DNA from 4 places in the Streptomyces sp. SS8 genome. Region 2 is predicted to be linked to each of the others. Evidence: riboswitches for the same ligand, from Rfam matches in the RefSeq annotation. Region 2 holds a riboswitch; each other region holds the start of a gene.
What was found. Region 2 has a riboswitch for cyclic di-AMP ahead of ACW69E_RS18965 (NlpC/P60 family protein). Riboswitches for the same ligand answer to the same signal wherever they lie in the genome.
Positions count from the first base shown of each region.

Region 1 (4,574 bases), on a different contig from region 2:
GCGAGCGGCTGGGGGAGTTCTGGGGCCATCTGGCCGGCTGGGGCTTCGTGGTCGGCAAGACCGCCTCGTGCGCGGCGATGGCCCTGACGGTGGGGCTGTACGTGTGGCCCGAACAGGCGCACGCGGTCGCGGTCGCGGCGGTGGTGGCGCTGGTGGCGGTGAACTACGCGGGCGTGCGGAAGACCGCCTGGCTGACCCGCGCGATCGTGGTGACCGTACTGGCGGTGCTGTCCGCCGCCGTGGTCGTCTGCCTGACCTCCGGCGAGACGGACGCCGCCCGGCTGGCCTTCTGGTCGTCCCGGGCAGGGGCCGGCTCCTCCGGTGACTCCGGCGGTGTCTCGCCCGGCGGGGTGCTCCAGGCGGCGGGCCTGCTGTTCTTCGCCTTCGCCGGCTACGCGCGCATCGCCACCCTCGGCGAGGAGGTGCGCGACCCGGCCCGCACCATCCCCCGGGCGATCCCGGTGGCGCTGGGCATCGCCCTGGTCGTCTACGCCGCCGTCGCGGTCGCGCTGCTCGGCGTGCTGGGTGGCGACGCGCTGGGCCGGGCGACCGCGCCGCTGGCCGACGCGGTGCGGGCGGCGGGCGTACCGGAGCTGGCCCCGGTGGTACGGGCGGGGGCGGCGGTGGCGGCGCTGGGCTCCCTGCTCGCGCTGATCCTCGGCGTCTCCCGCACCACCCTGGCGATGGCCCGCGACCGGCACCTGCCGTCCGCGCTGGCCGCCGTGCACCCGCGCTTCGGCGTGCCGCACCGCGCCGAGCTGGCGGTCGGCGCGGTGGTGGCGGTGGTGGCCGCCACGGGGGACCTGCGCGGTGCGATCGGCTTCTCCTCCTTCGGCGTCCTGGCCTACTACGCGATCGCCAACGCCTCGGCCTGGACCCTGGGCCCCGGCGAGGGCCGGCCGCCGCGGATCGTGCCGGCGGTGGGGCTGGCCGGGTGCGTGGTGCTGGCCTTCGCCCTGCCGCTCGCCTCGGTGGTCTCGGGGGCGGCGGTGCTGGCGGCCGGCGCCGCCTCGTACGGGGTGCGCCGCGCGCTCGCCGCGCGCGGGGCGTAGGCGCCCCTTTCCACCCCCTCGCCCCGCGCCCCGGTCCGCCTCGTCCCCTCGTCCGGGGGCCCGTGTGGTCCGGCCGGCGCTTGATCGACTCGCCGGGGCGCCGGGGGTCGGGAAGAGTTGGAAGGGTGCACGGTGACGGGCGGCAGGAGACGGGCGGCGGCAGGACCCGGGTCCGCGCCATCCCCGTCATCGGCCGCCCGCCCTGGCTGCTGCCCCTGCTGCTGGTCCTGCTGGGGCTGTCGGTCAATCTGCTGACCGCTCCCGAAGTGTTCCTGAGCGCGCCGTTCATCGCGGCGTGCCTGATCGCCGCGGCCCTGTGGACGTTCGGCGGCACGGCTCTCACGGTGGCCGCCACGACGGTCGCGGTCATCGCCCTGCTGGTGCGGGCCGGGCTGCACCCGGCGGAGAGCACGGTGCGGCTGGCCACCAACGCCACCGTCGGAGTGCTGGCCCTCGTCCTCAACCGCGTCCTGCACCACAGCGATGTCAGCGTGGCCTCGGCCCACCAGGTCGCCGAGGCCGTCCAGCTCGCCGTACTGCCCGTGCCGCCCGGCCGGGTCGGCGACCTGAGAATCGCGGTCCGCTACGAGGCCGCGCAGGCGCACGCCCGGATCGGCGGCGACCTGTACGGCGTGCAGCGCACCCCGTACGGGCTGCGGCTGCTGGTGGCCGACGTGCGCGGCAAGGGGACGGAAGCCGTCGGCACGGTCACCGTCATCCTCGGCGCCTTCCGGGAGGCGGCCGAGACGGAGGAGGACCTGGGGACGGTCGCGGACCGCGTCGAGCACGCCCTGCTCCGGGAGGTCGGGCAGCGCGAGGCGGGGGCGGGCCGGTCGGAGGAGTTCGCCACGGCGGTGTTCGCCGAGGTACCGATCGGCGCCCCGGGGAGCCTGCGGCTCGTCAACCGGGGCCATCCGCCGCCGGTACTGCTGACCGGGCAGGGGGACGTGCGGCTGCTGGAGCCGGACACGGAGGTGTACGCGCTGCCGCTGGGCCTGGGGAGTCTGGGGAGCCCGGTGGGCGGCCCAGGAGACGGGGGCACGGAGCCGTTGCCCTTCCCGCCCGGCTCCCTGCTGCTGCTCTACACCGACGGCCTGACGGAGGCGCGGAACGCCGAGGACGCCTTCTACGACCCGGTGGAGAGGCTGCGAGGCCGGCGCTTCGCCGGACCCGCCGCCCTGCTCGACCACCTCCTCGCGGACGTCGACGCGCACACCGGCGGGCACCGGGGCGACGACATGGTGCTGCTGGCGGTCATGCGCGACCCGGCGTCCCCGGAAACCCCGGAACCTCCGGAGCCCCCGGAGTCCTCGAAGGCCCGCGGAACCCCCGCCTGCGGTGACCGTCCGTAGCCGACGCACATCCCTCCGCATAACAACTGAGGCAACGTCAGATGGTGTGGCGTGCGTCTCATGCGCCGATCCGGCGGTCGAATCGCCCGAATTGGCGTGCTGATGCCCGGATGCTCCTCCGTCAAGAAAGCCCCATGTCCAAAGAGGGGACTTGGAATCCGGAGCGCACCTCTATTAACGTTCGATAACGCAGCGCGGTCGTCACTGTCGCCGAAGAGGGCGGCACCGTGCGCCGTCGCCGAATCCCGCAAGTGCGGCCCCGCCAACAGCGAGGACGCGCCCAGGGAACCGGGGAACCACCAATTGGGGTGAATCGGATTCATGCGGCATGCCCGTATGGATCCGTAGGAGACCTTCCTGCTCCGAACCCGTCAGCTAACCCGGTAGGCGAGAAGGAAGGAAAGGAGAGCGCCCCCGTGGCGTCCAGTACCCCGGCCCCCGAGGTCTCGTACGACCCGCACACCGCCGCTTTCGCCCCGTTCGGTCCTGAGGGCGACGGCGACCAGCCGGTGTGGAACCCGACCGAGGACTCCGTCCGCCCGGTCCGCGGCCGGCACCGCGTCGCCAAGCAGCGCACCGGCATGGCCCGCAGCGGAGCGGTCCTCGGCGTCGGCATGATCGCCGCGGTCGGCGCGGGCGGCATAGCCACCGCCAAGGACAAGACGCCGGTCGCCATCTCCCTGCCGGACGTGGACCTCGGCGCCGTGGCGGAGGGAATCCCCGTCGTCGGCGGCCTCGTCTCCGACGGCGACGACGACCCCGCCCCCCAGGGCGAGACCACCAGCCCCTTCGGCGGCACCGTCACCCAGGCCGGCCTGGACACCTCCGACGCCACCACGACCGTCGTCACGGCGGACGCCGGCGAGGCACTGCGGGCCCGCATCCTCCAGCAGGCCGACCAGCAGCAGACCGGCGCGGCCCAGGCCGCGCTGGAGGAGGCCGCCAAGGAGGCCGCGGGCAAGGCGGCCGAGGAGGCCGCCGACCAGGCCGCCGCGGAGGAGGCCGAGCGCAAGCGCAAGGCCGCCGAGGAGGCGGCGCGCAAGGCCGAGGCCGAGCGCCTGGCCAAGCTCGCGGCCAGCTACACCCTCCCCCTCAACTCGTACCAGCTCACCTCCACCTTCGGTCAGTCCGGCTCGATGTGGTCCAGCAACCACACCGGCCTGGACTTCGCCGCCCCCACCGGCACCCCGGTCAAGGCGGTGCACAGCGGCGAGATCGTCGAGGCCGGCTGGGCGGGCTCCTACGGCTACCGCATCATCCTCCGCCTCGACGACGGCACCGAGATCTGGTACGCGCACCTGTCCTCCATGACCGTCACCACCGGCAAGGTGACCACCGGCGACGTCATCGGCCGCGTCGGCTCCACCGGCAACTCCACCGGCGCGCACCTCCACATGGAGGTCCGTCCCGGCGGCGGCGACCCGATCGACCCGCTGGCCTGGCTGCGGAGCAAGGGCCAGTCCATCTGACGACGGCCGGTCCGCCCCACCCCGACCGGGCCCTTCGAGCCCCGGTCCCGCACACCCCGGCGGCCCTGGTGACACCCCCCGACACCAGGGCCGCCGGTCCTTTCCCCAACCGCGTACGCCCAACCGCGTAAGCCCGCCCGCGTACGCCTACCGCGCCCGCGCCGCCCGCTCCCCGGGGCGCTCGGCGGAGAACAGCAGCCGGTAGCGCGCCACATCGCCGCCCACCAGCCCGGGGAAGTTCCGCACCCGCTCCCACAGCGGCGACGGAGCGCCGATCCCCTCGCCCGGCGCCTCCAGCGCGTCGATGTGCGCCTGCTCGCTCTCCCACTCCGCGTAGTTGATCACGCGTGTGCCGTCCGTGCTCAGGTGGAAGTGGGCCGAGATGCCGCCCGGCGGCAGGCTCCCGTCGGCCCTGTCGTCCTCGATCGCGGCGGCCACGGTGTCCACCCACGCCCGCTGCCGCGCCTCGTCGGGCCCCTCGAACTCCACCTCCACGACCACCACGCACCCCGGCTCGGGCCGACTGCCGTCCCGGCCCGCCCCGTCCAGCCCCTCCGGCAGGCTGCGGTAGCGCCGGGTGCGCGCCAGGCGCAGCCGCTCGATCCCCGGCACCGCGTCGTCGATCTCGTCGTTGCGCTCCTGGCGGTGGGTGCGCACGTACTCCTCGTACGCCTTCTCGTCCGCCCACTGGGAGTAGTGCA
Region 1 covers NZ_JBSVCZ010000021.1:76,726-81,299, forward strand. Annotated here, with positions in the region: gene ACW69E_RS20085 (APC family permease) at 1-1,052, shown strand, start outside; gene ACW69E_RS20090 (PP2C family protein-serine/threonine phosphatase) at 1,178-2,404, shown strand; cyclic di-AMP (ydaO/yuaA leader) riboswitch at 2,631-2,809, shown strand; gene ACW69E_RS20095 (M23 family metallopeptidase) at 2,821-3,873, shown strand; gene ACW69E_RS20100 (antibiotic biosynthesis monooxygenase) at 4,021-4,574, opposite strand, start outside.
Region 1: another riboswitch for cyclic di-AMP. It lies ahead of ACW69E_RS20095 (M23 family metallopeptidase); the one in region 2 lies ahead of ACW69E_RS18965 (NlpC/P60 family protein).

Region 2 (4,574 bases):
CTTCGTCGGCCTGCACATCGTCGGCATCGGCGCCCTGCTCGGCGGCTTCATGACCCAGATGAAGGCCATGGGGGCCGGCGAGGCCCGCATCGTCCCGGCGATGCTGCACGGCGCCCTCACCATGCTGGTCACGGGCATCGCCCTGGTCGGCCTGAACGAGGCGGACGGCCAGACCGTCAACCACATAAAGATCGGCGTGAAGCTCGCCCTGCTGGTGGCGATCCTCGGCCTGGTCTACGTCAAGCGGGACGAGGAGCGGCTGCCCGCGCCGCTGTTCGGCACCATCGGCCTGCTCACCGTCGCCAACATCTTCATCGCCGTCATGTGGGTGTAGCCGGCGCACGTACAGCGGGCGGAGGGCGGCGGTGCGAGGCACCGCCGCCCTCCGTTCGTCTCAGGCCGGACGGACCGCGCTGTGGAAGGGCATGTTGTCGATGGACTCGTAGCGCACCTCGGCGCCCGGCTTCGGCGCGTGGATCATCTGGCCGCCGCCCGCGTAGATGCCGACGTGGCTGATGTCGTCGTAGAAGAAGACCAGGTCGCCCGGCCGCATGTCGGCCCTGGCGATCCGGGTGCCCGCCTCCACCTGGTCGTAGGTGGTGCGCGGCAGTGAGACGCCGGCGCTGAGCCAGGCGGCCTGCGTCAGACCCGAGCAGTCGTAGGAGTTGGGGCCGGTGGCGCCCCAGACGTACGGCTTGCCGAGCTGGGCCTCGGCGAAGGCGAGCACCTTGTCGGCCTTCGCGGTGTACGAGTCGTCCGCGGTGCCACCGCCGGTGCCCGTGTCCGTGCCGCTGTCCGCCGGAGCCTCGGCCTGCTCCTCGCTCCCGGCGGCGGCCTCGCGGCGGGCCTCCTCCTGCCGCTCGCGCTCGGCAGCGGCGGCGGCCGCCTTGCGACGGGCCTCCTCCTGCCGCTTGCGCTCGGCGGCGGCCAGGCGCGCCTTCTCCTCGGCGGTCAGCTCGGACAGCAGCTTGCGGGCCTGCGCCAGCTTGCCCTGGACGGTCTTCCTGGTGTCCGCCAGCTCCTCCTGGGCGTCGGTGAGCTCGGCCAGGCTCGCCGAGGCCTCCGAACGCTTCTTCTGGACGGCGCGCTGCTGGTCCCGGTAGTCGTCGACGGCCTGCCGCTGGCGGTCGGTGATCCGGTCCATCAGGTGCTTCTGGCCGAAGAAGTCCTGGGGGTTGTCGGACAGGAGCAGCACCGCGGTGCCGGAGACCCCTCCGGTGCGGTACTGCGCGGTGGCGTAGCCGCCCAGCTTCCGGCGGGCGTCGTTGAGCTTTTCCGCGCGCTCGGCCGCCTCGTCCAGGAGCCGGTCGACCTTCTCGCGCTGCTCGTCCGTCCTCTCCTTGGCCGCGTTGTACTTCTGCGTCGCGCTGCCCGCCTCCCGGTACAGCGCGTCCACCCGCTCGCGGACCTCCTCGACGGAGGGCCTGCCGTCCCCGGGCGAGGCATGGGCGGGCCCCTGGGACAGGAGGGTCGCGGAGGCGATGGCCGCGGTGGTGAGTCCGACCGCTCCGCGCCGGGAGGCGGGGGACAGCAGAGGGGTACGCGGTCTGCGGTGCGACGCCAAGGCGAGCGCTCCTTCCGTGGAACACCGCCTACCGGGTTAGCTGACGGGTTCGGGCGTCGGAAGTTTCGCCCTACGGGCCCGCGGGCCCGATTCACCCCGTGGGGAGTGGGTCCCCGGCCCCGGCCGCACGGCCGGGCTCGGCGGAGGCCGCCCGTGCCGGCGCTGTCGCCGGCGAGGGGTCCGGGCCGCCTGACGCTGGACCGTAGAGCACTGGTGGGGCCCTTGTGAAGACTGGTGTTCGGTATATCCCGAAACCGATTCGTTATCGGTCGGTTATCGTCCGTTTCGGCAGTCTCCGGCCGCTGCCGGCCCGTTCGCCCTGGCCGGAGGGGCCGGCAGCGGCCGGAGCGGCGGTGCTCAGTCGCGGGAGCGGCGCCCGGGCCAGCGGTACGGGTGGCGTACGGCGATCGTCCCCACCTTGGTGCCGCCGCTGATCCGCAGCACCGGCATGCCGGGCACGGGCGGTTCGGTGGCCCGGTTGCGGACGGAGCCCATTCCGGAGGTGACCCCCTCGGTCCGCACCGTCCAGCCGCGCGGCACGACGACCTTTATCTCGCCCATCCCCGCGTCGAGCTCCAGAAGGACCTCGCGGTGGCGGCACTCCGCCCGCGTGAAGTCGAGCACGATCCGCCCCAGCGTGGTCTTGGCGGTGACCCGCTCCGGCACCACCCAGTGGCCGTCCTGCCGGATGTCCCCGGCGACCGTCCTGAGCGACAGCGGCTCCCGGTCGCTCGGGGCCAGGCCCTCGGCCTCCTGGCCGGGCAGGTCCGCGACCAGTGCCTCCAGATCGCCGTAGGTCTTGGCGGCGAAGGCCTTCTCCAGCCGCTCGTCCAGCTCCTCCAGGTCGATGCGGCCGTCGCCGGCGGCCTCGCGCAGCCGTTCGGCCACCGCCTCGCGGTCGGTGTGCCCGGCGCGCAGTTCCGAGCCGGGACGGGGGCGGGGCGCGGGGAGGTCGGTCATGCCCGCCATCTTAGGAGCGCCGCCCCGCCCGGCGGCACGGCGTCCTAGACTCGACGGCGATGAGCAGCCTCTTCGACGACAGCTTCCTGGCCGACCTCGAGCCCTCCGGGGACGAGGAGCCGCCGCCCCCGCCGGAGGAGGCGTCCGCGCCGCCGGAGGACGGTGTCCCCGACGACCTCTTCGCGGGCGCCTTCGGCGCGGGCGGGGCGCGCGACGCCTACTACGGCAACGGCGCGGCCCGTCCCGTCGTCGACCCGGCCGCCCTGCTGGAGGGGCTCAACGACCAGCAGCGCGCCGCCGTGGTGCACACCGGCTCGCCCCTGCTGATCGTCGCGGGCGCCGGATCCGGCAAGACGCGGGTGCTCACCCACCGCATCGCGCACCTGCTGGGCGCGCGCGGCGTCCACCCCGGGGAGATCCTCGCGATCACCTTCACCAACAAGGCCGCGGGCGAGATGAAGGAGCGCGTGGCGGAGCTGGTCGGCCCGCGCGCGCAGTCGATGTGGGTCTCCACCTTCCACAGCGCGTGCGTGCGCATCCTGCGGCGCGAGAGCAAGAAGCTCGGTTTCACCTCCAGCTTCTCGATCTACGACGCCGCCGACTCCCGCCGTCTGATGGCGCTGGTCTGCCGCGATCTGGAGCTGGACCCCAAGCGCTTCCCGCCCAAGTCGTTCAGCGCCCAGGTGTCGAACCTGAAGAACGAGCTGGTCGACGAGGAGGACTTCGCGGCGCGGGCAACTGGGGGCACCTCCCAGGCCGGAGGCTCTGGGGGAGGCTTCGAGAAGACGCTGGCCGAGGCGTACACGATGTACCAGGCGCGGCTGCGCGAGGCCAACGCCCTGGACTTCGACGACATCATCATGACGACCGTCCACCTGCTCCAGGCGTTCCCCGACGTCGCCGAGCACTACCGCCGCCGCTTCCGTCATGTACTGGTCGACGAGTACCAGGACACCAACCACGCCCAGTACACCCTGATCAGGGAGCTGGTGGGCGTGGACGGCGACGAGGGGGACACGGCCGGAGGCGGGCGCGCCGAGCTGTGCGTGGTCGGCGACGCCGACCAGTCGATCTACGCCTTCCGCGGCGCCACCATCCGCAACATCCTCCAGTTCGAGGAGGACTACCCGGACGCGACCACCATCCTGCTGGAGCAGAACTACCGCTCCACCCAGACCATCCTCTCGGCCGCCAACGCCGTCATCGAGCGGAACGAGAACCGCCGCCCGAAGAACCTGTGGACCGACGCCGGGGCGGGCTCGCGCATCACGGGCTACGTGGCCGACACCGAGCACGACGAGGCGCAGTTCGTCGCCGAGGAGATCGACCGGCTGACGGACGCGGGCGAGACGAAGGCGGGCGACGTCGCCGTCTTCTACCGCACCAACGCCCAGTCCCGTGTCTTCGAGGAGGTCTTCATCCGGGTCGGCCTGCCGTACAAGGTCGTCGGCGGAGTGCGCTTCTACGAGCGCAAGGAGGTCCGCGACGTCCTGGCGTACCTGCGGGTGCTGGCCAACCCCGAGGACGCGGTGCCGCTGCGCCGCATCCTCAACGTCCCCAAGCGCGGCATCGGCGACCGGGCCGAGGCGATGATCGAGGCGCTGGCGCTGCGCGAGAGGATCACCTTCCCGCAGGCGCTGCGCCGGGTCGACGAGGCGTACGGCATGGCGGCCCGCTCGGCCAACGCCGTCAAGCGCTTCAACGCGCTGATGGAGGACCTGCGCACGGTCGTGGAGTCCGGGGCCGGGCCGGCGACCGTGGTGGAGGCGGTGCTGGAGCGCACCGGATACCTGGCGGAGCTTCAGGCCTCCACCGATCCGCAGGACGAGACCCGGGTGGAGAACCTCCAGGAACTGGCCGCCGTGGCGCTGGAGTTCGAGCAGGAGCGCGGCGAGAACCCGGGCACGCTCGCGGAGTTCCTGGAGCAGGTGGCACTCGTCGCCGACTCCGACCAGATTCCGGACGAGGACACCGAGGGATCGGGCGTGGTGACGCTGATGACGCTGCACACCGCCAAGGGCCTGGAGTTCCCGGTCGTCTTCCTGACCGG
Region 2 covers NZ_JBSVCZ010000019.1:109,849-114,422, reverse strand. Annotated here, with positions in the region: gene ACW69E_RS18970 (hypothetical protein) at 1-334, shown strand, start outside; gene ACW69E_RS18965 (NlpC/P60 family protein) at 395-1,564, opposite strand; cyclic di-AMP (ydaO/yuaA leader) riboswitch at 1,575-1,717, opposite strand; gene ACW69E_RS18960 (DUF1707 SHOCT-like domain-containing protein) at 1,922-2,524, opposite strand; gene pcrA (DNA helicase PcrA) at 2,584-4,574, shown strand, end outside.

Region 3 (4,574 bases), on a different contig from region 2:
GAAGCGGTAGTACTTCGACTGGTCGGAGACCTGCTCGTAGAAGCTGACCAGGCGCTCGGCGTCGTCGGGTGTGATGGGGCGGACCCGGGCCGTACCTCCGTCGCGCAGTACCACGTCGGCTTCCCAGTGGGCGGGGTAGGCAGGCTCGCTCGGCGTCCGCATGGATGTCAGCCTAGTCACCGCGGCCCGGATCGCGGAGGTGTCGGCTCCCGTTCCGGAGGACCCGCCTGTGCGAAGCTGGGCTGGCCCCCGGGCACGCGGCCCGTTCCCGGTCGGCCCCGCACCGGTCCGGCCCTGTCCGGCCCGTTCCGGTTCGGTCCGTTCCGATCCGTTTCGACTCGAAGGGCAACACCATGGCAGAGCGCCGTGTCACCGTCGGCTGGCCCGAGGGCCTTCACGCCCGCCCCGCCGCGGTCTTCGTCCGCGCCGCGACCGCCTCCGGCGTCCCCGTCACCGTGGCCAGGCCGGACGGCGAACCGGTCAACGCCGCCTCGATGCTCTCGGTGCTGGGACTGGGCGTGGAGGGCGGCCAGGAGATCGTGCTGGCCTCCGCCGCCGAGGACGCCGACGCCGCCCTGGACCGGCTGGCGAAGCTGGTCTCCGAGGGGCTGGACGAGCTGCCCGGAGCCCTCTGAGCCGCGCGGGCCGGCGAGCCGGCCGCGGTCCGGGCCCGCATACGGCACTGGACACGGGCCCGGAACGAAACGCGACGGATACCACCGACGGAAATCCACCGGCAAAGGCTGCGGGGCGAGCGACCCCGCAGCCTTTTCCCGCACCCGGAACTTTCCCGGCATGCATTCCCCGCGTATTCCCGTCCTGTGTACACAATTTCTGTTACGAATTGTCACACGGTGTGTTTACGGCGTGTTTCGCTCTCCTCACGGGGATTTCCCGGCGGCCGTCGCGCGGCCACCGGACGCTGCTCACGGCGCACCGCGACGGAGCGCTCCACGTGCTCGCCGGCCAGGACGCGCGCCCCTTCCGCGTCGCCGCGCGCGACGGCGTCCACGATGGCTCCGCGCTCGCGCCACACGGCGACCGCGCGCAGCGGCGGTTCCGCGGCGTACACCCAGGTGATCTTGCGGCGCAGCTGGGTGAGCAGCGAGGCCAGGCTGGGGCTGCCCGACGCCCGGGCCAGCGTCTCGTGGTACCAGTCCTCCAGGACGCCCAGGTCGGACAGCCGGCCGCTCTCCGCCCGCTGCAGCCCCAGTCGGACCAGCCCCCGCAGGACCCTCAGCTGCGCCTCGGTGCGGCGCCGGGCGGCCCGCGCCGTGCCCAGCGGCTCCAGCAGGGCGCGGATGTCGAGCAGGTCGGCGGCCTCCTGCTCGGTGGGCCGGGCGACGCAGGCGCCCGCGTGGCGGCGGGAGACGACGAACCCCTCCGACTCCAGGGTCCGCAGTGCCTCGCGCACCGGGACGCGCGAGACGCCGTAGCGTCTGGCGAGGAGTTCCTCGGTGAGCCGGGCTCCGGGCGGGAAAACACCACGGACGATGTCGTCACGGACCGCGCTGCACACCATGTGCGCGGAAATGCGCATGGGCCGACCTCCACCGCCGTCTCCATGTTCCCCGAAGTACCGCAGAGTGGAACTGTATTCCACTGGAACGCGTTTTCCGATGCCCGCCGGGAAACAGGCGTGAAAACATCCGCCGCGCGACCTCACGGGTCGCGCGGCGGATGCCGGTGTGTGACGGGCGCGGCTGCCCGGCGCCCTGCGGGCGGGGTCCGTCAGACGTCGACGCCCTTGCCCGCCAGGTAGGTGATCGGGTTGAAGTCCGATCCGTAGTAGGCGCCGTTGCGGGCCTCGAAGTGCAGGTGCGGGCCGGTGCTGTTGCCGGTGGAGCCGACCGCGCCGATGTGCTGGCCGCCGTCGACCTTCTGGCCCGCCGAGACCTTGGTGGCGGACAGGTGGGCGTACTGGGTGTACTTGCCGTCGTCGTGGCGGATGACGACCTGGTTGCCGTACGCGCCGCCCCAGCCGACCGTCACCACGGTGCCCGGGCCGACGGACCGCACCGGGGTGCCGGTGTTGGCGGGGAAGTCGATGCCGCTGTGCTTGCCGGAGGACCAGGAGGCGCCGGCCTGCTTGTAGGCGGTGGTGGTGTCCACGCCCGCGACCGGGTCGACGTAGCCGGTGGCCGAACGGCGCTCGGCGGAGCGGTCGGCGCGCTCGTTCGCGCGCTTGGCCTCGGCGGCCTCGCGCTTCTCGGCGGCGGCCTTCTCGGCTTCGCGCTTCTCGGCCTCGCGCTCGGCGGCGGCCTCGCGCTCGGCGGCGGCCTTCTCCGCCTCCTCGGCCTTCTCCTCGGCGGCGTCGGCGACGCGCTGCTGGGCCTGGGCCTGGGCCCTGACGTCGTCGGCGATCGTGTCACCGACGGCCATGGCCTGGACGAAGCCCAGGGCGTAGGTCCCCGAGCCCCCCTCCGGAGCGGCGATCGCGGGAGCGGCGGCGCCGACCACGCCGGTGACGGTCAGGGCGGCGGCTCCGGCCAGGCCCACGCGGGTGCGCATGGAGCGGCTGGAGAGGTGGTGCTTCTCGGTGAGGCTCTCGGTGAGCCCGGTGAGCTTTCCGGCCAGCTTCTCGGCGAGCTGCGCGGTGGCACGGGTGAACGCCATGGGTGGCGTGCTCCTTTCCTTCCTTCTCGCCTACCGGGTTAGCTGTCGGGTTCGGAGCAGGAAGGTCTCCTACGGGCGCACGGCCCGATTCACCCCAGGTGCCTCGGAAGAGGACCGCTCCCGCGTGTGAAGGACGGGAGGGTGGGTCCCCGGCTCCCCCGCTCGGGGGACTCGGCGATCACTGCCGTCGGCCGCGGTCGCGGTCACTTCTGACGGCCAGCGAGATCGACGCTAAACGGACAAATTTGAGCGAGCAAGCAAAAAGCTGCTTTTGTAGGCCATGCCACATGAGCCACCCACCGGAACGGCTCAAAACCGGACATACGTAGGGCCCTTGGTGTGGCTTCCCACCAAGGGCCCTACGCTGTGCGACCGCCACGGGACGGCCGGGGATCACTGGTCCGTGACGACCGTCACCTCTCCGATGCCCAGGTCGCGCACCGTGTCGGCGATCTGTGACGCGTCTCCCACCAGCACCGTCACCAGGCGGTCCGCGGGGAAGGCGGCCACGGCCGCCGCCGTCGCCTCCACCGTGCCGGTCTCGGCGAGGCGGGCGTACAGCTTCGCCTGGTAGTCGTCGGGGAGGTGCTGTTCCACCTGGTCGGCGAGGGTGCCGGCGACGGCCGCCGCCGTCTCGTAACGCAGCGGGGCCACCCCCACCAGGTTCTGCACGGCCGTGTCGCGCTCGGCGTCGGTGAGACCCTCCTGCGCCAGGGTGCGCAGCACGCGCCACAGGTCCTCCAGAGCGGGACCCGTCACATCGGTGGCCACCGAACCGTTGATCGCCAGCATCGAGGCGCCGGTACCCTCGGGCGAGGAGCGCAGCACCTGGGCGAAGGCCCGCACGCCGTAGGTGTAGCCCTTCTCCTCGCGCAGCACCCGGTCCAGGCGGGAGGTGAGCGTGCCGCCCAGGCAGTACGTGCCCAGCACCTGGGCGGGCCAGACCCGGTCGTGCCGGTCGGGGCCGACCCTGCCGATGAGCAGCTGGGTCTGCACCGCTCCGGGCCGGTCCACGACGATCACGCGGCCGGTGTCGTCCGCCGTGATCGGCGGGACCGGGCGGGGCCCGGCGGCCGCGCCCTTCCAGTCGCCGAGGGTCTCGGCCAGTGCCTTGTCCAGGTCCACCCCGGTGAAGTCGCCGACCACCACGGCCGTGGCCGTCGAGGGCCGCACGTGCTCCGTGTAGAAGGCGCGCACCGCCTCGGCGTCGATGTTCCTGATGGTCTCCTCGGCTCCCTGGCGGGGACGCGAGAGCCGGGAGTCGGCCGGGAACAGCTCCTTCGACAGCGCGATGGCCGCCCGGCGGGCGGGATTGGCCAGCTCGTGCGGGATCTCGTCCAGGCGGTTGCGCACCAGCCGCTCGACCTCGCCCCCGGGGAAGGCGGGGGCGCGCAGCGCGTCGGCGAGCAGGCCCAGCGCCCTGGTCAGCCGGGAGGCCGGGACCTCCAGGGAGACCCGTACACCGGGGTGGTCGGCGTGTGCGTCCAGGGTGGCGCCGCACCGCTCCAGCTCGGCGGCGAACTCCTCGGCGCTGTGCCGGTCGGTGCCCTCGCTCAGCGCCCGGGCCATGATCCCGGCCACGCCCTCCCGGTCACGGGGCTCGGCCTCCAGCGGCGCGACGAGGTTGACCTCGACGGCCACGACCTTCTGGCCGGGGCGGTGGCAGCGCAGCACGGTCAGCCCGTTGGGCAGCTCACCACGCTCGGGGGCGGGGAACGCCCACGGCCTGGGCTCGCCGCCGCGGGGCTGGGGGTGGAACTCCATCGACATTCCGTTCTGGGCCGTGGCGTCGCTCACTGAGCGGCCTCCTGGTCGTGGGTGTCGGCGGCGGTGCCGGTCTCGGAGACGGTGGCGCCCTCGGAGACGTCGGCCGCGGTGTCGGGGGCGGTCGCCTGGGTGGGCTCGTAGATCAGCACCGCGCGGTTGTCGGGGCGCAACCGGGCCGCGGCCACCTCGCG
Region 3 covers NZ_JBSVCZ010000025.1:10,029-14,602, reverse strand. Annotated here, with positions in the region: gene ACW69E_RS21965 (bifunctional acetate--CoA ligase family protein/GNAT family N-acetyltransferase) at 1-162, opposite strand, end outside; gene ACW69E_RS21960 (HPr family phosphocarrier protein) at 354-635, shown strand; gene ACW69E_RS21955 (GntR family transcriptional regulator) at 848-1,540, opposite strand; gene ACW69E_RS21950 (M23 family metallopeptidase) at 1,732-2,616, opposite strand; cyclic di-AMP (ydaO/yuaA leader) riboswitch at 2,630-2,803, opposite strand; gene ACW69E_RS21945 (M16 family metallopeptidase) at 3,010-4,386, opposite strand; gene ACW69E_RS21940 (M16 family metallopeptidase) at 4,410-4,574, opposite strand, start outside.
Region 3: another riboswitch for cyclic di-AMP. It lies ahead of ACW69E_RS21950 (M23 family metallopeptidase); the one in region 2 lies ahead of ACW69E_RS18965 (NlpC/P60 family protein).

Region 4 (4,574 bases), on a different contig from region 2:
CTGCGCGAGGTGGACTCGATCAACATGCGCCGCCGCTCCCACATGGTGGAGCTGGCCCGCGAGACGGTGGGCGGCGCGTTCCTGGGGCAGCGCGTGGCGGTGCTGGGCGCGACCTTCAAGCCGGACTCCGACGACGTGCGGGACTCGCCGGCGCTGAACGTCGCCGGCCAGATCCATCTGCAGGGCGGGCAGGTGACGGTCTACGACCCCAAGGGGATGGAGAACGCCCGGCGGGTCTTCCCCACCCTCGGCTACGCCGGCAGCGCGCCGGAAGCGGTGCGCGGGGCGGACGTGGTGCTGCATCTGACGGAGTGGCGCGAGTTCCGGGAGCTCGACCCGGAGGCGCTGGGGCAGTCCGTGGCGCACAAGCGCATCCTGGACGGCCGCAACACCCTCGATCCGGCCCTGTGGCGCAAGGCGGGCTGGTCCTTCCGCGCGCTGGGCCGACCGACGGCGTAGGGCCGCTCCCCGCCCGCGGGCTTACGCCGGCGGGCCTGCCGGGCCCTCGCGGGGCGGCTCGGCCGCGGAACGACGCCGCGCGCGGTACGTCCGCGTCTTCGCCCGGCCGCCGCGGCGGGCCTTGGTGCGCCGGCGCACCAAGGCCCGCCGGGCTCCTGTCGTAGTACGCCCGCCCAGCGGCGGTCGTGCGCCTCGCGCGCCTCCAGGCGTGGCCGGTTCCGTCGGCCACCGCGGTGCGCGTTCCCGGATCAGGTCGTCAACAGGCGGCAGGCCGGGTAGCAGAGGCAGTGATCCACGACACAGGAGGGAAGGGCACCATGGCCATCACCACGCTGCGGGACGTTCTCGTACTGGACTGCCCCGAGCCGGGGAAGCTCGCCGACTTCTACGCACGGCTGCTGGGCGGGAAGACCGAGGGCGAGGGCAGGTGGGTGGAGGTGACGTTCGACTCGGGCGCGTTGGAGGGCCGGAGGCTCGCCTTCCAGGAGGCGCGCGGCCATGTGCCGCCGCAGTGGCCGAGCGCCGAGCGGTCGCAGCAGTTCCACCTCGATTTCTACGTGCCTCGCGAGGAGTTGGACGCGGCCGAGCGGGAGGCGCTGGAACTGGGGGCCGAACTCCTCCAGGGTGACGGGGGCGAGCGCGACTTCCGCGTCTACCGCGACCCGGCCGGGCACCCCTTCTGCCTCTGCGTCGAGTGAGCCGGCCGCCCGTGGGAGCGTGCGGGGGCGGGGCGCGCCGGTGAACCGGGCGCGCGGGCGGAGGCGGGAAAAGAAGAGGCGGGCGGGGCGGGGGTGTGTGAACACCCCTGCCCCGCCCGCCTTCCGACCGGCTCCGGGCCCGGGTCCGGTCAGGAGGCCGGACCCGGGTGGACCGGGTCGGTGAGGGTCAGGACCCTCAGATGCTGACGCCGTTGGCGCGCAGGTAGGCCAGCGGGTTGATGTCCGAGCCGTAACCGGGGGCGGTACGGATCTCGAAGTGCAGGTGCGGGCCGGTGCTGTTGCCGGTGGAACCGACGGCGCCGATCTGCTGGCCGGTGCTGACCGACTGGCCGGCGCTGACCGACAGCGAGGACAGGTGGCCGTACTGGCTGTACCGGCCGTCCTCGTGGCGGATGACCACCTGGTTGCCGTAGGCACCGCCCCAGCCGGCGGAGACCACGGTGCCGTTGGTGACGGCCTTCACCGGGGTGCCGGAGGCGGCGGCGAAGTCCTCACCGGTGTGGCCGTTGGACCAGCGGGCGCCCGCGGCCTTGTAGGAGCCGGACGGGGCGGCGTTCACCGGGGCGGTGTAGCCGGTGACCGCACCGCGGTCGCTGCGGTCGGCACGCTCGGCCGACTGCTGCACGGCCTCGGCCTTCTCAGTCTTCTCGGGCTTCGGAGCGGCCTTCTCGGGCTTCGGAGCCGGCTTGGCCTCGGGCTTGGCCGCGGCCTTCTGCTGGGCGGCGGCGCCGCCCAGGGTGAGCTCCTGGCCCGGGAAGATCAGGTTCGGGTTGTCGCCGATGACCTGGCGGTTGTCCTCGTAGACGCGCTCCCAGCCGCCCTGGACGCCCTGGGCGTCGGCGATCTTGAAGAGGGTGTCGCCGCCGACGACCTCGTAGGAGGTGCCCTCGCCGGTGCCGTGGTCGTGGCTGTGGCCGTGGGCGCGCTCACCGCGGTCCGCGCGCTGCGGCGCGGCCTCGCTCTTCTCCTGCTTCGGCTCGGCCTCGGGCTTGCTCTCGGGCTTGGCCTCAGGCTTGGCCTCGGCCTTCGGAGCGGCGGCCGGGGCCTGCTCCTTCTGCTCGGTCGGGTTGCTCCGGCCGTCGGGGGAGACGGCCGGGGCGGGACCGCCCTTGGTCAGGCCGGCCTTGACCGAGCACACGGGCCAGGCGCCCGGGCCCTGCCCCGCCAGCACCTTCTCGGCGACGGCGATCTGCTGGTCCTTGGTGGCGAGGTCGGCACGCGGCGCGTACTCGGTGCCGCCGAAGGCGGCCCAGGTGCTCTGGGTGAACTGCAGGCCGCCGTAGAAGCCGTTGCCGGTGTTGATGGACCAGTTGCCCGTGCTCTCGCACTGGGCGACCTTGTCCCAGGTGTCGACGGAGGCGGCGCTGGCCCCGCCGGCGGTCACCAGGGGAAGGGCCATGCCGGCGCCGCCCACGGAGATGGCCAGCGACAGACGGGTGAGGCGGCTGTTGCGCATACGACGGTGACGTCCGCGTGCGGACATAGGTGTGCTCCTTCTCCTACGCCTGCGAGGTGAGCTGTCGGGTTCGGGCTGGAGTTGCCCGGCCATGTGCGCCGCGGTGCGTGCCGCGGCATGGCTTCACCCCAAGCCGTCCCGTACGGGCCTCGCGGCCCGGGACGGCGACTTACCTTGGGTCCCCCGCTCCTGCCATCGGGTGGTGTGGATGGTCCAGCCCGCCGCCGTTGACAGGATTCGGCGTTCGACAGCGGGCCGCCGCACATTCGTACGGCACGGCCAGAACGGTAGACACATCGTTTCCGCCGATACAAGCCGATGAATCACAGGACGCCCGTTTCGAAGGCTTTGACGATCATCCGATCATCACCGTCCGCTGTGTTCACCTCTCGAAGAGTGGCGGGATCCATCCCTGACGCGGCGTCACTTTCCTCCACTGCCAGGACGGATAACGCGAAAGGCCCTCCTCCGGCACGCAGAGCGACGCACCGGGGAGGGCCGGCTCGTGAGTTGAATCACGAAGGGGCCGGGGAGCTACCCGTCGAGCTGTCCGATGGTGGCGATGGACGGGCCGCGCCTGGTCCGCTCGTGACGGGCGACCGCCTCCGCGTCGCGCAGCACGCGCACCGCGTTCTTCCAGGTGAGCTTGGCGAGGTCGGCCTCGGACCAGCGGCGGTCCAGCAACTCGGCCACCAGATGCGGGTATCCGGACACATCGCTCAGATCGGACGGGGTGAAGGCCGTGCCGTCGAAGTCGCCGCCGATGCCGATGTGGTCGATGCCCGCGACCTCGCGCATGTGGTCCAGGTGGTCGGCGACCGTCGCCGCCGTGGCGACCGGGCGCGGGTTGGCCTCCTCGTAGGCGCGCTGGACCGCCAGGCCCCTCTCGGTTCCGTCCAGGGGGTGGAGGCCGTGGGCGCGCATGTTCTCGTCGGCGGCCTCGGTCCAGGCGACGGCGGCGGGCAGCACGAACTTCGGCACGAATGTGGCCATCGCCACACCGCCGTTGACCGGAAGCCGCTCCAGCACGTCGTCGGGGATGTTGCGCGGGTGGTCGCACACCGCGCGGGCCGAGGAGTGCGAGAAGACCACCGGCGCCGTCGTCACGCGCAGGGCGTCGCGCATGGTGGCGGGCGCCACATGGGAGAGGTCGACCAGCATCCCCAGCCGGTTCATCTCCCGCACGACCTCCTCGCCGAAGCGGGTCAGGCCGTCGTGGCGGGGTGCGTCGGTGGCCGAGTCCGCCCAGTCGATGGTGTCGTTGTGGGTGAGCGTCATGTAGCGCACGCCCAGCCGGTACAGGGCGCGCAGTGTGGCCAGGGAGTTGTTGATGGAGTGGCCGCCCTCGGCGCCCATCAGGGAGGCGATGCGGCCCTCGGCGCGGGCCGCCTCCATGTCGTCGGCGGTGAGGGCGAGCCTGAGGTCGGCCGGGTGGCGGTCGGCCAGCCGCCGCACCACGTCGATCTGCTCCAGGCAGGCGCTGACGGCGGCGTCGCCCGTCAGGTCGGTGCGCACGTAGACCGACCAGAACTGCGCGCCCACCCCGCCCGCGCGCAGCCGCGGGATGTCGGTGTGCAGATGGGCCGACTGGTCGCCGGCGATGTCGCGCCGGTCGAGGTCGTAGGCCACCTGCTCGCGCAGCGCCCAGGGCAGGTCGTTGTGGCCGTCGGCGACGGGGTGGGCCTCCAGCAGCGCCCTGGCCCGGGCCAGCAGCTCGGCGGAGTGACCCATCTCACCTGCCCCCGAAGCCGAACCCGGCGCCACCCGCGGCGACCTTGCTCCGCAGCCGCCGGCCCTTCTCCCGCGCCTGGTCCTTCAGCTCCGCCTGGAACCGCTCCATGCGCTCGCGCAGCTCCCCGTCGTGGGCCGCCAGGAGGCGGACCGCCAGCAGGCCCGCGTTGCGCGCGCCGCCGACCGAGACCGTGGCGACCGGGACCCCG
Region 4 covers NZ_JBSVCZ010000011.1:38,486-43,059, forward strand. Annotated here, with positions in the region: gene ACW69E_RS12965 (UDP-glucose dehydrogenase family protein) at 1-459, shown strand, start outside; gene ACW69E_RS12970 (VOC family protein) at 777-1,157, shown strand; gene ACW69E_RS12975 (transglycosylase family protein) at 1,354-2,661, opposite strand; cyclic di-AMP (ydaO/yuaA leader) riboswitch at 2,666-2,884, opposite strand; gene ACW69E_RS12980 (dipeptidase) at 3,169-4,365, opposite strand; gene purE (5-(carboxyamino)imidazole ribonucleotide mutase) at 4,367-4,574, opposite strand, start outside.
Region 4: another riboswitch for cyclic di-AMP. It lies ahead of ACW69E_RS12975 (transglycosylase family protein); the one in region 2 lies ahead of ACW69E_RS18965 (NlpC/P60 family protein).